Regions from separate parts of the Sphingomonas naphthae genome, predicted to be linked through region 3. Evidence: predicted binding sites of a transcription regulator. Region 3 holds the regulator's gene; each other region holds the start of a gene.
The links. The regulator LexA, encoded in region 3, represses DNA repair genes until DNA is damaged. The targets are predictions, from matches to a motif close to GTTCCNCNCTTGTTCT.
Positions count from the first base shown of each region.

Region 1 (3,682 bases), 310 kb from region 3:
GACGCGCTCGGCACGATGGCGCTGACCCGGCTGCTGATGCGCCACACCGGCTTGCCCGTGATCGCGGCGGGCGGGATCATGGACGGCGCGGGGATCGCCGCCGCGCTCGATCTCGGCGCGGTCGCGGCGCAGATGGGCACCGCCTTCATCGCCTGCCCCGAGTCCGCCGCCGACCCCGCCTATCGCGCCGCGCTCGCCGGCCCCGCCGCCTTCCACACGACGCTCACCGCGCTGATCTCCGGCCGCCCCGCCCGCGCGCTGGCCAACCGCTTCACCGCGCTGGCGGATGCGCTGGCGGGCCTCGCCCCACCCGATTATCCGATCGCCTACGACGCCGGCAAAGCCCTCCACGCCGCCGCCAGGGCGCGGGGCGAGCATGGCTTCGGCGCGCAATGGGCCGGGCAGGGCGCGCCGCTGGCACGGGCGATGCCGGCGGGGGAATTGGTGGAGACGCTGCGGAAGGAGTTGCGGGCGGTGCGGGGCGCCTGACCCTGATCGTCATGCCAGCGCAGGCTGGCATCTCGTGAGGTTTTGCCCGGCGGTGGGAGGCCCCAGCTTTCGCTGGGGCGACCTGTATGTTGTTACAACGTCGCCGCGATCGCCCGTGCCGCCGCGTCCGGGTCTTCCGCCTTGGTGATGGGGCGGCCGATCACCAGCACGCTCGCGCCATTGTCGAGTGCCTGGCGGGGGGTGATGGTGCGTTTCTGGTCGCCGACCGCGCCGCCTTCGGGGCGGACGCCGGGGACGACGAAATAACCCTTGGGCCACAGCTTGCGCGCGGCGGCGACCTCGTTGCCGGAGCAGACCACGCCGTCGAGCCCGGCGTCGCGGGCCAGCGCCGTCAGCCGCTCGACCTGGGCATGGGGATCGGGCTGGCCGACGCCGATATCGGCCAGATCGCCGCCGTCGAGGCTAGTCAGCACCGTGACCGCGACCACCTTGGTGCCGGGCGGGGCGGCGGCCTTGGCGTCCTCCATCATCGCCCGGCCCCCGGCGGCATGGACCGTCAGGATCGCGGGCTTCAGACTCGACAGCGCCTGCACCGCGCTCGCCACCGTATTGGGGATGTCGTGGAGCTTCAGGTCGAGGAAGATCGGCAGGCCGATCGCGGCGATCTCGCGCACGCCGGCCTGGCCGTGGGCCGCGAAGAATTCCAGTCCCAGCTTCAGCCCGCCGACATGGGTGTGGACCCGTTCGGCGAGCGCCTTGGCGCGGGCGAGATCGGGCGTGTCGATGGCGACGAAGATACGGCTGGACATGATTTTACTCAGATGACCGCGTCGGCGCTCCCCGCGATCGGGCGGGCCGGGACGGCATCGATGACGGGTGTGGGCGGCACGGAAGGGACGGACGGGATGGGTGCGGGCAGCTGGCGGCGCAGGTGCCACAGCTTGGCGCGATGCCACGCCCAGGTGGGCAGGAAACCGATGAGGAAGGCGATGAACAAGGCGACCGGCAGGTTCGCGTCCGCGACCTGACCCGCCCACAGGTTGATCGACACAGGCCGCCAATTGTTGGTGGCGAAGACGACGGCGATCACCGTGATCGCGATCCAGAACAGGGTTTTCAGGAAATTCATCGCACCTCTCCTGCTGGGGACGGCTTAGAGCGTTGCGAGGGGATTGGCCAGCGCGGGCTTGCCATCGCCGAAACGAATGCCTATGTTCCCTTTTCGTTCATGGCATCGGGGGGCAGGATGGCACGGCCGCAGAAACGCTACGCATGTCAGGCCTGCGGCACCACCAGCCCGCGCTGGCAGGGGCAATGCACCGATTGCGGCGAGTGGAACACATTGGTCGAGGAGGCCGGCGGCGGCGTGGTGACGCCGTTCGCGGCGAAGCACCATCTGAGGACCGGGGGCCGCGCGGTGGTGCTGTCGCCGCTCGATGCCGAAACGCCGTTGCCGCCGCGCCTGTCGACCGGGATCGCGGAATTCGATCGGGCGCTGGGCGGGGGTCTGGTGGCGGGGTCCGCCACGCTGATCGGCGGCGATCCGGGGATCGGCAAGTCGACGCTTCTGTTGCAGGCGGCGGCGCGGCTGGCGCTGGCCGGGCTGTCGGTGGCCTATATCTCCGGCGAGGAGGCGGCCGATCAGGTGCGGCTGCGCGCGCGGCGGCTGGGGTTGGACAAGGCGCCGGTGCAATTGGCGACGGCGACATCGGTGCGCGACATTTTGACGACGATGGAGGCGGGGGTGCCGCCCGCGCTGCTCATCATCGATTCGATCCAGACGATGCACTCCGATCTGATCGAGGGCGCGCCGGGCACGGTCAGCCAGGTGCGCGCCTCGGCGCAGGAACTGATCCGCTTCGCCAAGGAGCGGGGGACGGCGCTGATCCTGGTGGGCCATGTCACCAAGGACGGGTCGATCGCGGGGCCGCGCGTGCTGGAGCATATGGTCGATACGGTGCTGGCGTTCGAGGGTGAGCGCAGCCACCAATATCGGCTGCTGCGCGCCACCAAGAACCGCTTCGGCGGCACCGACGAGATCGGCGTTTTCGCGATGGGCGAGGGCGGGCTGGACGAAGTGGCCAATCCCTCGGCCCTGTTCCTCACCCATCGCGGCGAGACGATCGCCGGGGCGACGGTGTTTCCGGCGATGGAGGGCACCCGGCCGGTGCTGGTGGAGATCCAGGCGCTGGTGGTGCGGCTGGCGAGCGGCGCCACGCCCCGGCGGGCGGTGGTGGGGTGGGACAGCGGGCGGCTGGCGATGATCCTGGCGGTGCTGGAAGCGCGCTGCGGGCTGAGCTTCTCGGCCTGCGAAGTCTATCTCAACATCGCCGGCGGCTATCGCGTGTCCGATCCGGCGGCGGATCTGGCGGTGGCGGCGGCGCTGGTGTCGGCGCTGGCGGAGCGGCCCGTGCCGGCCGAAGCGGTGATCTTCGGCGAAGTGGCTTTGTCGGGCGAAATCCGCCCGGTGGCGCACGGCGCGCTGCGGCTGCGCGAGGCGGCGAAACTGGGCTTCACGCGGGCGCTGGCGCCGGCGTCGGTGAAGGAGGCGCCGATGACGGTGGCGAGTTTTTCGACCCTGGGGGCGATGGTGGATCATCTGCTGGGGCGGGGGTGATCGGGCATAGGGTGGAGGTTTGTTCGCGCGGAGACGCGGAGACGCGGAGAGAAGAAGGGGTTTGGTGGGACGTGGCTCTCCGGGGGGCGGGGCGGAGTTTCGGGTGGGGCGAACGGTTCGGCGGAGCGGCTTACAAGCGTTAAGGCGCGGATGAGGCGTTGAATGGCTGGCTCTGGCGATTACGCCAAGCCCATCTCGTCGCCCCGGCGAAGGCCGGGGCCGCCGGAAGCGATACGCGCCGCCTGGGCAGCCCCAGACACCTTCACCAATCCGCAGTTGTGTCTCGTCCCTGGGGTGCGGATTAAGCCATCCCCAAGCCGTCACCCCGGCGAAGGCCGGGGTCTCGGGCGGTGTGGCAGCCGGTGGGAGAGCCACGCGTTTCTGCGGCCACACCCCTAGCCCCCTGCGGCCCCGGCCTCCGCCGGGGCGACGTGGCGGCCTTGGCCAAGGCCGGGAGAGCCACGCCCCATCAAGCTCCTTTCTTCTCTCCGCGCCTCCGCGTCTCCGCGCGAACATCCTTCCAGCCTATCCGTCAGGCGTCCGCCTTCGTGGTTCGGCCCGACAGCCATACACCGCCCGCCATCCAACCTCCTGAAATCCCGATCACATCCGATC
Region 1 covers NZ_CP117411.1:2,175,036-2,178,717, reverse strand. Annotated here, with positions in the region: gene PQ455_RS10240 (NAD(P)H-dependent flavin oxidoreductase) at 1-489, shown strand, start outside; gene pyrF (orotidine-5'-phosphate decarboxylase) at 582-1,259, opposite strand; gene PQ455_RS10230 (LapA family protein) at 1,268-1,579, opposite strand; gene radA (DNA repair protein RadA) at 1,697-3,067, shown strand.
Region 1: radA (DNA repair protein RadA) is a predicted target of LexA. The motif match lies at 1,664-1,679, and genes of this name have one in related genera.

Region 2 (3,682 bases), 880 kb from region 3:
CTGCGCGACCACGTCGCCCGTCAGGTCGCCGATGACCTGAACGAAGGCGTCAGCCGTGATAATTGGCTCCATGAAGCCCCTCCGCGCGCGCGGCAGGGTCTCCGGGAAGATCGGCTCGATCGGTTCGGGCACGGTCCCCAAGGCCTGGTCGAGACGGCGATGGAGGTTTCGTCCGAACCTTTTCGCCAAAGGGCCACGAGGAGTGCCGATGAGCTGCTCGACCCGATCGAAGCCGAGCTTCCGCAGACCGGTGACGACGTCCGCGTCGAGCCGAAGCGCCGACACCGGCAGAAGGGCTATCGCCTTCCGATGATCGCCGGGTTCGATCGTGACCGGTCGGCCTGCAGGCACATGTCTGGCGACCGCGTGCGCGCAGCCCGCCGTGTCGGCAACCGCGATCTGCACGGCCAGCCCGAAGTCCGCCACCCTGCGGTGGAGATCCTTCAGGAGCGCCCGCTCGCTACCGAAGAGATGCGCGCAGCCCGTGATGTCCAGCCAAAGGCCGTCGGGAGGATCCGCCGCAACGATCGGGGCGTAGCGTCGGCCCGCCCAGAACGACAGCTGCCGCAAGCCCTGGAGGTCGGCATTGATGTCGGCCTCGACGACCTCCAGGTCGGGGGCGAGCGAGCGGGCCTTGGTGATCGTCATCCCGGGCGAGATGCCAAGCGTCGAGGCGCCCGCGTCGACGGCCGCGACTATGCGGCGACCATGATCCGCGATGGCGGTGACGAGGGGGAACGACGTCCCGTTTGCGTCTACGCCGTCGCGACGATCAGGCGGCGATGTGGTGCGCTTCCTGCGCAGCCGGTCGGTCGACCAGTGCGGCAGGAAGAGCGATACGACCCTGCGCATCGCACCCCTCCATCAGCCAGGTGCGGGGCTCGCCGCCTCGAACGCGTTCCAGATCCACCTGCCAGCGAGGACGGCCGAGGCTCGGTATGCCGAGCGGAAGGCTCGGTGCAGCCCTCACGCGCCACCGTGTCACGGCAGCGGTGCCTTCCGCGCCCTGTTCGACCTTCGATGCGCGCCTGAAGACGAACGCCGTCACGCCGGACGACTCCGCGGCGAGCTGCAGCCGCTTGGAAGCCGTAGTGGAATATTTCCCCACCTCGCCCACTACTCCGGCGATGCCGGCATGACGAAGGCTCTCCTCCATTGCGAGCAGCACCTGGGTGTCACTGCCCGCCTCGACGTGGATCACCCGATCCGGGTGGAGGCCAACGAGGTGCAGCGCTGGCGCGAACAGGTCGCGCCACGTTAGGCACCAGATCACCGGCCCGTCCAGTCGGGCCAGCATGCCCGTCAGGAAAATGGTCGCGCTCGCATCGTCGGCGAGGTCCGGACTACCGGCGACCTCGTGCAGCGCCCCGCTGGCTATCCCGCCCCCGGGAAGATGGCGGTCGACCTCGTCGATCCCGAACGGAAGGACGCCGTGCCGGACCGAAACGCCCTCGATCACAGCAATTCGAGCGCGTAAATCGGCAAGGACATTGGGGACTCGCATAACGACATAAAGACTCGGAAAGGCAGACCGTTCCCCCTTTGTTCGGGCAGCGCCCCGCCTACGTCAAGTCGATTAGTTGGCAAGTTACGTCGCGCCGTCCTCGATCCTGCGCCTCGAGCACGACAATCAGAGCGTTCGCTTGCCAAGCCTTGGCTCGAACGATCAGACAGCTACGTCACCAGCACCATGCGAGCGGTCCGCCGGATCGGTCAGCTGTCGGCTCGGTGTCCGATCTTCACTGATTAAATGATCTAAGGTTGGATCTCCTCGCCGTCCCATCCGAACACCTTGCCCGTGTCGATCGGCTTCAGCCCGTCGATGACGTCGAGGAGCTGACGAGCCGCACGTTCGGGAGAGAAGAGACGGTCGGGAGCGACGCCATGTTGGAATGGAAGGCTTAGCCGCGTGTCCACCGTCCCGGGATGCAAGGCCACGCATACTGCTTCCGGGCGGGACCTCGCGATCTCGATCGCGGCGGACTTCACGATCATGTTCAACGCCGCCTTAGAGGCGCGATAGCCAAACCAACCGCCGGACCTGTTGTCCGAGATGCTGCCGACGCGCGCAGAGATCACGCCAATCATCGCACGACGGTCCTTGGGGAGAAGCGGGGAGAAGTGCTTAAGCGCCAAAGCTGGGCCGATCGTATTTACCTCGAAAATTCGAGCAAGGGTGTTCGCGTCGAGTTCGCGCAGAGCCTTCTCGGGCATCCTACCTCCCTCGTGCAGCATTCCGGTAGCGATCAGAACCAGATCGACAGGCGACCCGACCGTCATCGCTGCGGCGGCGATGCTCTCCTCATTGGTGACGTTGATCTGGCCGCCAAATACGCTCGAGAAGGATGTCGGCGGCGTCCTCGCGAAGGCATGGATACGGCCGTACCTTCCGGTGTTCCTCAGCGCTGCGACGAACGCTCCGCCGATGCCCCCGCCTGCGCCGATGACGACCGCCGTCGGCAGACTTACCACCCGGTGCTGCCTGGGACGCCCTTGAAGGGGCCTGCCAGCGAGGAGGTGATCCACCCGCCGTAGAAGCCGCCGGGCTGCGGCCGCACCTGCTCGTTGTTCACGAAGCAGGCGTCCATGGCGTCGGCATAGAAGGCGACGTGGTCGCGGATGATCGCGAATGACGGCGTAGGGCGTGGATACGACCAGGCTGCCCTTCGACGGACTGCATCGCCGACCACGATATCGAGGTAGACTGCCGACCCCTTCCATTCGCAGAAGCTGCTGCCATCCGCTGGGCGCAGCACCTCCTCTTCCACGTCATCCCTTGGGAAGTAGTAGGTCGGCGGATGGCTGGTTTCGATCGTCCTCACGCCGCGTAACGTGTCTGCGATCGTGCGACCGGAAAGCACGATCCGCAGTTGTGCCGACACCGGCTGGGCGATCGAGGGGCGGGGGAAGTCCCAGACGCTTTCCTGATTAGCGAGCGGTCGATCCGGAACAGGTCGGATCACCGGACCGGTCTTTCGAACGCCTGGGCCATCGCCTGAAGGCGCGGTCTAACGAGCAGAAACGAGGAATAGAGACGCTCGAGGATGCGCAAGATGGTAGGATTGCGAGCCGCAACGCCCATCGGCCGCAGGACCGGGATCGCGCGCCACATAGCAGCAAAGGCCGCCGCACCCGCAAGCATTCGGCCATTCTCCTCCGCGTGGAAGCGGGCAAGCAGCTTCTCTCTGTCCGCAGGGCAGACGTTTGCGTCGTCGCTGACGTCGACGAAGTTTATGCGCCGGCGGCTGTCTAGCCTGCGCATGAGAGCGATTTCCCGGCGGCACAGCGGGCAGCCGCCGTCGTGCCAGACGGTAAGACCCATCTCTATGTCGCCTTCGTGTTTCGACGCCAAACGCTCGTCGCGAGCACAGTAGCGAAGCCCAGCCAGGCCACTAGAGGAATTGCGGTGGCCTGTGCGACACGGTCGACTTTGTGGGTCGTCGCGACGTACGCACCAGCCGTCGCCAACATCGCGCCTGATGCCACCGCGCTGCCTGCGAGCGCGCGCTCCCGGAAGAAAAGCTGGGTCCACCCGCCGATCATTCCTGTCGTGGCGAGCCACAGGGCGATGGACGCATTTCGTTTGCTGGACGACGCATGCCTCAGCAACCGGTATCCACCGACGGCCATACTGATCTCAAGGGCCGGCCAGACGGCGCCGAACGCCGCGTCGGGCGGAGTG
Region 2 covers NZ_CP117411.1:2,740,036-2,743,717, reverse strand. Annotated here, with positions in the region: gene PQ455_RS13195 (Y-family DNA polymerase) at 1-852, opposite strand, end outside; gene PQ455_RS13190 (ImuA family protein) at 773-1,504, opposite strand; gene PQ455_RS13185 (SDR family NAD(P)-dependent oxidoreductase) at 1,756-2,472, opposite strand; gene PQ455_RS13180 (DUF427 domain-containing protein) at 2,466-2,963, opposite strand; gene PQ455_RS13175 (thiol-disulfide oxidoreductase DCC family protein) at 2,960-3,322, opposite strand; gene PQ455_RS13170 (TspO/MBR family protein) at 3,325-3,682, opposite strand, start outside.
Region 2: PQ455_RS13190 (ImuA family protein) is a predicted target of LexA. The motif match lies at 1,534-1,549, and genes of this name have one in related genera.

Region 3 (3,682 bases):
TGATCCCGCTGTGCCACCCCCTGCCGATCGCCGCCTGCACGATCGACCTGATCGTGGAGGACGACGCGGTGATCGCCACCGCCACCGTCACCACCAACGGCCGCACCGGGGTCGAGATGGAGGCGATGAGCGCCGTTTCGGTCGCCCTGCTCACCGTCTACGACATGGCCAAGGCGGTCGATAAGGCCATGACGATCGGGGATATTCGTCTCCTGTCCAAGACCGGCGGCAAGTCGGGCGACTGGCGCCGGCCGTGAGCCTGCTCCCGGTCGCCGACGCCCGCGCCCGCCTGCTCGCGCTGGCCGCGCCGCTGCCGATCGAGACCGTGCCGCTGATCGACGCGGCCGGGCGCCATGCCGCCGAACCCGTCCTCGCCCGCCGCACCCAGCCCGCCGCCGATCTCTCCGCGATGGACGGCTACGCCATCCGCTTCGCCGAGCGCCCCGGCCCGTGGCGCATCGTCGGCGAGAGCGCGGCCGGGCGCCCCTTCGCGATCCCGCTGGCCCCCGGCGAGGCCGCGCGCATCTTCACCGGCGCCGCTCTGCCCCCCGGTGCCGACACGATCCTCATCCAGGAGGAAGCCACCGCCGCCGACGGCCTCGTCCGCATGACCGGCAAAGGCCCGCCGGCCCAGGGCGAGCATGTCCGCCGGCGCGGCGCCGATTTCGCGGACGGCGCCCCCCTCATCGCGTCCGGCGATCGCCTCACACCCGCCCGCATCGGCCTCGCCGCCGCCGCCGGTCACGGCGCCCTGCCCGTCCGCCGCCGCGCTCGCGTCGCCCTGATCTCGACCGGCGACGAACTGGTGCCCCCCGGCGCGCCCACGCCCGACGACCGCCTGCCATCCAGCAACGCGCCGATGCTGGCGGCCCTGTGCGGCGGCCCGCTGGCGGAGATCGTCGATCTCGGCATCGTGCCCGACGATCTGGCCGCCCTCACCGCCGCCTTCGCCGAAGCCGCGCGCATCGCCGACGTGGTCGTCACGATCGGCGGGGCCTCGGTCGGCGACCATGATCTCGTCCGCCCCGCGCTGGCAGCGGCGGGCGCGGCGCTCGATTTCTGGCGGGTCGCGATGCGGCCGGGCAAGCCGCTGATGGCGGGGCGGATCGGCGACGCGGTCGTGCTCGGCCTGCCCGGCAACCCCGTCTCCGCCTTCGTCGGCGCCACCCTGTTCCTGAAACCGCTGCTCGCGCGTCTCTCCGGCGCGGTCGATCCCGCCCCCCCGATGGCCTTCGCCACCCTGCTCCATCCCCTCCCCGCCGTGGGTGGCCGAACCGATTTCCTGCGTGGGATCAATCAGATGGATGGCATTCGTGCGATGAATCGGCAGGACAGCGCCGGCCTGTCCTCGCTCGCCGCGGCCGATTGCCTGATCGTCCGCCCCGCCGGCGCGCCGCCCATCGCGGCGGGGGAACAGGTCGAGATCGTTACGCTCGCTTGACAGTCTGTTCCATGTTGCCTAGACGTTCCGCGTTCGTTCCCGATGGGGTATCATGCGATGCTGACGTCCAAGCAGAATGAGCTGCTCACCTTCATCAACCATCGACTGGGCGAGACCGGCGTGTCTCCCTCGTTCGAGGAGATGAAGGAGGCGCTCGACCTCAAGTCCAAGTCGGGGGTTCACCGGCTCATCAATGCGCTGGAGGAGCGCCAGTTCATTCGCCGCCTGCCCAACCGCGCCCGCGCGCTAGAGGTGCTGCGGATGCCCGAACTGATGCGCAAGGCCCCGCCCGCCTTGGTCGCCGTGCCGAAGAAGCCGATCCCGCAGGCCGCCAACGACGTGCTGGAAATCCCGCTCCACGGCCGCATCGCCGCCGGCGTGCCGATCGAGGCGATGGAGGGGCAGACCAGCCTGTCCGTCCCCGCCGCGCTGCTGGGCCCGGGCGAACATTATGCGCTCGAGGTCTCGGGCGATTCGATGGTCGAGGCCGGGATCCTCGATGGCGACTATGCGCTCATCCAGCGCACCGAGAGCGCCCGCGAAGGCCAGATCGTCGTCGCCCTGATCGACGAGATGGAAGCGACGCTCAAATATTTCCGCCGCGAAGGCACGATGATCCGGCTCGATCCGGCCAATCGCGCCTATGATCCGCAACGCTACAGCCCGGCGCAGGTCCGCGTGCAGGGCCGCCTCGCCGGCCTGCTCCGCCGCTACTGATCGCGCCCGATATGGCGCATGACCCGAAGGCGTTGCGGCCGATCCTGGAAGCCGCGACGCCGCCGGACGCCGAACTGGCGATGCGCGCCATGTTCGGCGGGCGGATGGCTCGCGCCCGAACTCGGCCTCCCTCTCGCCATTGGATGATGATTGCCTATCAGTGACGGGCTGATCGGCCTGGCGCTGTGCTGGTGTGCCTGATTCCATCGCGGGCTCGCCCAGCGTCGGTAACCGAAACCGAAAATAGGATTTCCCCGCGCATCCTCCCCTTGGCCTGAAGATGGCGACTGCGACCGGCGCGGTCCTGCCACTTGCATCCGGCAGGATGTGCCCTTGAGAGGGCTATCGCACCTCCGGGGAGGCGCGGGCGGCCGGGGGCGGGGCGGATCCCATGCTGAGGTGGCAGCAGGATCGAACACCGCACCGGGCCTTTGACGATCACGCGAAGCTTCGGCTGATGCCGGATGACTCCGCGCCGGTCGCCCCGGCGGCCTGCGCCACCAGGAGCCTGCCCCCTCCACCGCGATCACCAGTGACGGAAGCGGCGCGGCTTGTACGCTATTTGTTCTGGTTTGTCAAGTTTTAGATTGTGGTTAGATTCTGCGGCTGTCACTTCGCCACAGACTGCGCGCCTTCGATGGGCATAGCAGGGTTACCGGCGCGACGGTTAGAACCAGGACGACGAACGCTCTGGCGTCCAAGGGGCTTATTTGTTCCTTGGTGACGTCGAAGAAGGCAAACGTGAACCAAATCAGGAAGAAGGTCCAACTACACATAAGCCACGGCAACAGCCGCAACTAGCAGGGCGATGACCTTTCGCATGATCTATCCCTATCGCTGTGGTGATGATCTGCAAGAGCAGGTGGCAGCGAACCGATCGCGACGATCGTCACCCCGGACGTGTTCCGGGGTCCACCGGCTCCCGATCGATCCGGTTGAAGGACGGCATTGACGCGTGCTTCGGGCTGGACCCCGGCACGAGGCCGGGGTGACGAGCATCGTGGGGCGGCGGATTCCCCGCCCCGCCCCCTAGCGCGCCTGAAACCGCGCCCAATCCTCTTCCGAAAGGCGCACCTCGACGACCTGCGTCTCGCCCTCGGTCTCCTCGTGCAGCACTTCGCCATGCTGGTGGAGCCAGGCGAGGGTCGCGCCGTCGGTGAGGGGGATGTCGAGCGTGTAGCGGCGGTGGCCGGCGGCGAGGCGGTCGCCGACGGTGCGGCGGAGGGTTTCGACGCCCTCGCCGGTGAGCGCCGACAGGGCCACCACATCGTCGCGGCGGGCGGCTTCGTGGAGGAGGCGCTCGGCCTCTTGCGGGGGCAGCGCGTCGAGCTTGTTCCACGCCTCGAAGATGAGCGCGGTGGGGTTGGCGTCGGGGCCGTCGGCGGCGGGGCCGATGCCGATTTCGGCCAGCACAGCCATCACGTCGGCGCGCTGCGCCTCGCTGTCGGGATGGGAGACGTCGCGGACGTGGATGATGAGGTCGGCGGCGGTGACCTCCTCCAAAGTTGCGCGGAAGGCGGCCAC
Region 3 covers NZ_CP117411.1:1,864,894-1,868,575, forward strand. Annotated here, with positions in the region: gene moaC (cyclic pyranopterin monophosphate synthase MoaC) at 1-257, shown strand, start outside; gene PQ455_RS08820 (molybdopterin molybdotransferase MoeA) at 254-1,441, shown strand; gene lexA (transcriptional repressor LexA) at 1,499-2,158, shown strand; gene PQ455_RS08830 (hypothetical protein) at 2,170-2,322, shown strand; gene hflX (GTPase HflX) at 3,188-3,682, opposite strand, start outside.

Region 4 (3,682 bases), 440 kb from region 3:
CGCCAGATCGAAAGCCTCGCCGCGGGGGGGGCATTCGATTCGATCGATCCCGATCGCGCGCAGGTGCATGGCGGGGCCGAGACGATCCTCGCTCATGCCGCCTCGGCGCATGGCGAGCGCGAGAGCGGGCAGGGCGGGCTGTTCGGCGACGCCGGCACCGGCACGAGCGCGATCCGCTTGCCCAAGGTGGCGCATTGGAGCCTCGCCGAGCGGATGTCGGCGGAGAAGGACGCTTTCGGCTTCTACTTCTCGGCGCACCCGACCGATCGCTATCGCCATCTGTCCGACGCTTATGGGGTCAAGAGCTTCGCCGATCTGGGATCGGTGCCGAGCTTCGAGGTGACCTATGACGATCGCGGCAAGCGCAGCGAGGCGCCGACCTGGAAGATGGCCGCGCTGGTCGAGGATGCGCGCTGGCGCACCTCCGCCAAGGGGCGGCGCTACATGATGGCGACCTGCTCGGACGCCTCGGGCCAGTTCATCGCGACCTGCTTCGACGATCTCGTCTCGGCCGATCTGGAGCAGGCGGCCAAGGCGGGCGGCTGCGGGCTGCTGACGGTCGAGGTGGATCGCCGCCCCGGCGAGGAAACGCCGAGGGTGACGATCCGGGGGGTCCAGCCGTTCGAGGGCATGGCGACGACCGTGCGCCTGCGCCTGACGATCGAGACCGACGACCCACGGGCGCTGCCGGCGCTGGCGCAACTGGTGGCCGGCGCGCGCGGCGGGCGGGGCGAAATCCGGCTGATCGCGCACCTGCCCGATGGGGGCATCCTGCCGATGGCGCTGGGTGGGGATTTCCAGTTGGATGCCGAACTGGCCGCGCGGATCGAGCGGTTGCCGAGGGTTACGACGACCCTGGCGACAGTGCCGGTGCCGTCGCTACGGATGGTTTCCTGACCCCTACACCCGTTCGTCCCGAGCGCAGTCGAGGGACGTGGCCCCAAATGGTGTCGCCCAGTCGCCCGTCCTTCGACTTCGCTCAGGCCGAACGGGGGATATCTGGCGCCCTTCAAAACAGGTTCAGTTGCGGCCCCTGTGGCGGCACGAACAGGTCCGTCCTGATCCTGAACCGCTCCCGATTGAGGCCATGGCGTTTGCAGGCGATCTGGAAGCGGCCGCGCATCAGATCGGCCCAGGGGCCGGTGCCGCGCATCCGGGTGAAGAAATTGGGGTCGTTCTCCCGCCCGTCGCGGATCGAGGTGATGATCGACATGACCTTGCCGGCGCGATCGGGGTGGTGCGCCTCCAGCCACGCCCGGAACAGCGGCGCCACCTCGTGCGGCAGGCGGACGGGCAGGAAGAAAGCGGAACGGGCGCCGTGGGCGGCGGCGGCCTCGATGATATGCTCCATCTCGTGATCGGTGATCGCGGGGATGACGGGGGCGAGCGACACGAAGGTCGGCACGCCCGCATCCGACAGTGCCTTGACCGCCGCCAGCCGGCGGGCGGGGTGCGGCGCGCGCGGTTCCAGCGTGCGCGCGGTCGCCGGATCGATCGTCGGGATCGACATCGCCACCGCGACCAGCCCGCGCGCGGCCATCGGCGCCAGGATATCGAGATCGCGCACCACCCGGTTGGATTTGGTGGTGATGGTGCAGCCGTGGCCATGTTCGGCGAGGATTTCCAGCAGTTGGCGGGTCAGGTGATAGCGGCCCTCGATCGGCTGATAGGGATCGGTGTTGGTGCCCATCGCGATCGGCTTCGGCTCATAGCCGCGCTTCCCCAATTCGGCGCGGAGGAGGGCGGGGGCATCGGGCTTGGCGAACAGCTTCGTCTCGAAATCGAGGCCGGGCGACAGATCGTGGAAGGCGTGGGTCGGCCGGGCGAAGCAATAGATGCAGCCATGCTCGCATCCGCGATAGGCGTTGATCGAGCGATCGAAGCCTATGTCGGGGGAGTTGTTCTTGGTGATGATCGTGCGCGGCGTCTCGTGCGCCACGGTAGTCCGCAGCGGGGGCAGATCGCCGTCGATCGCGCCGCGATCGTCGAGCCAGTCGCCATCCTCCTCCCGCGCCTTCAGGTTGAAGCGGGTGGAAACTTCGTTGACCGTGGCGCCACGGCCGCCTGTCGCGATCGAAGGCATGGCATCGGTATAACGGAACAAAAGAAGAACGCAATCGTTTCCGCGATCGGCGGGTTGGTTTTGTCGGCCTGCCCCGGCTAAAGCCCCGGCGACACATCTGCGGAGACAAGCCCCATGAAGACCCGTGCCGCCGTCGCGTTCGAGGCGAAGCAGCCGCTGGAGATCGTCGAGGTCGATCTGGAGGGGCCGAAGGCCGGCGAGGTGCTGGTCGAGATCATGGCGACCGGCATCTGCCACACCGATTCCTACACGCTCGACGGGCTCGACAGCGAAGGGATCTTCCCCAGCATCCTCGGCCACGAGGGCGCGGGCATCGTGCGCGAGGTGGGGCCGGGCGTGACCAGCGTGGTGCCGGGCGACCATGTCATCCCGCTCTACACGCCCGAATGCCGCCAGTGTAAATCGTGCCTCAGCGGCAAGACCAACCTGTGTACCGCGATCCGCGCGACGCAGGGCAAGGGGCTGATGCCCGACGGCACCACCCGCTTCAGCTACAAGGGCCAGCCGATCTTCCACTACATGGGCTGCTCGACCTTCTCGAACTTCACCGTCCTGCCCGAGATTGCGGTCGCCAAGATTCGCACCGACGCGCCGTTCCAGACGAGCTGCTACATCGGCTGCGGCGTCACGACCGGGGTTGGCGCGGTGGTCAATACCGCCAAGGTGCAGGTCGGCGAGACGGTCGTGGTGTTCGGGCTCGGCGGTATCGGCCTGAACGTGATCCAGGGCGCGCGGATGGTGGGGGCGGACGTGATCGTCGGCGTCGATCTCAACCCCGATCGCGAGGCATGGGGCCGCCAGTTCGGCATGACCCATTTCATCAACGGCACGGGCAAGAGCCGCGATCAGGTGATCGCCGAGGTGCTGGCGCTGACCGACGGCGGCGCCGACTACAGCTTCGACGCGACCGGCAATACCGAGGTGATGCGGACGGCGCTGGAATGCTGCCATCGCGGCTGGGGCGAGAGCATCATCATCGGCGTGGCGGAGGCCGGGAAGGAGATCGCGACCCGGCCATTCCAGCTCGTCACGGGCCGGGTGTGGAAGGGCACGGCCTTCGGCGGCGCCAAGGGCCGGACCGACGTGCCCAAGATCGTCGACTGGTACATGAACGGCAAGATCGATATCGACCCGATGATAACCCACGTCCTCACGCTGGACGAAATCAACAAAGGGTTCGATCTGATGCACGCGGGTGAAAGCATCCGCTCCGTCGTGGTCTACTAGGGGAGACAGAAACGATGTTCAGTCATGTGATGTTGGGCGCCGCCGATATCGAGGCGTCCAAGACCTTCTACGATGCGGTGCTGGGCGCGCTCGGCATCAAACCGGGGATGAGCGATCCCAAGGGACGCGTCGCCTATCTGCATCCGGGCGGCACCTTCCTGCTGACCCTGCCGATCAACGGCGAGCCGGCGTCCTGCGCCAACGGCGGCACGATCGGCTTCGCGGCGTCGTCACCGGAGGCGGCCGATGCGTGGCACGCGGCGGGCGTGGCGAACGGCGGCACCCCGTGCGAGGACCCGCCCGGCGTACGCGAATCGCCGTTCGGCAAGCTCTACCTCGCCTATCTGCGCGATCCGGCGGGCAACAAGATCT
Region 4 covers NZ_CP117411.1:1,424,097-1,427,778, forward strand. Annotated here, with positions in the region: gene dnaE (DNA polymerase III subunit alpha) at 1-897, shown strand, start outside; gene PQ455_RS06665 (PA0069 family radical SAM protein) at 1,010-2,083, opposite strand; gene PQ455_RS06670 (S-(hydroxymethyl)glutathione dehydrogenase/class III alcohol dehydrogenase) at 2,198-3,310, shown strand; gene PQ455_RS06675 (VOC family protein) at 3,325-3,682, shown strand, end outside.
Region 4: PQ455_RS06665 (PA0069 family radical SAM protein) is a predicted target of LexA. The motif match lies at 2,098-2,113, and genes of this name have one in related genera.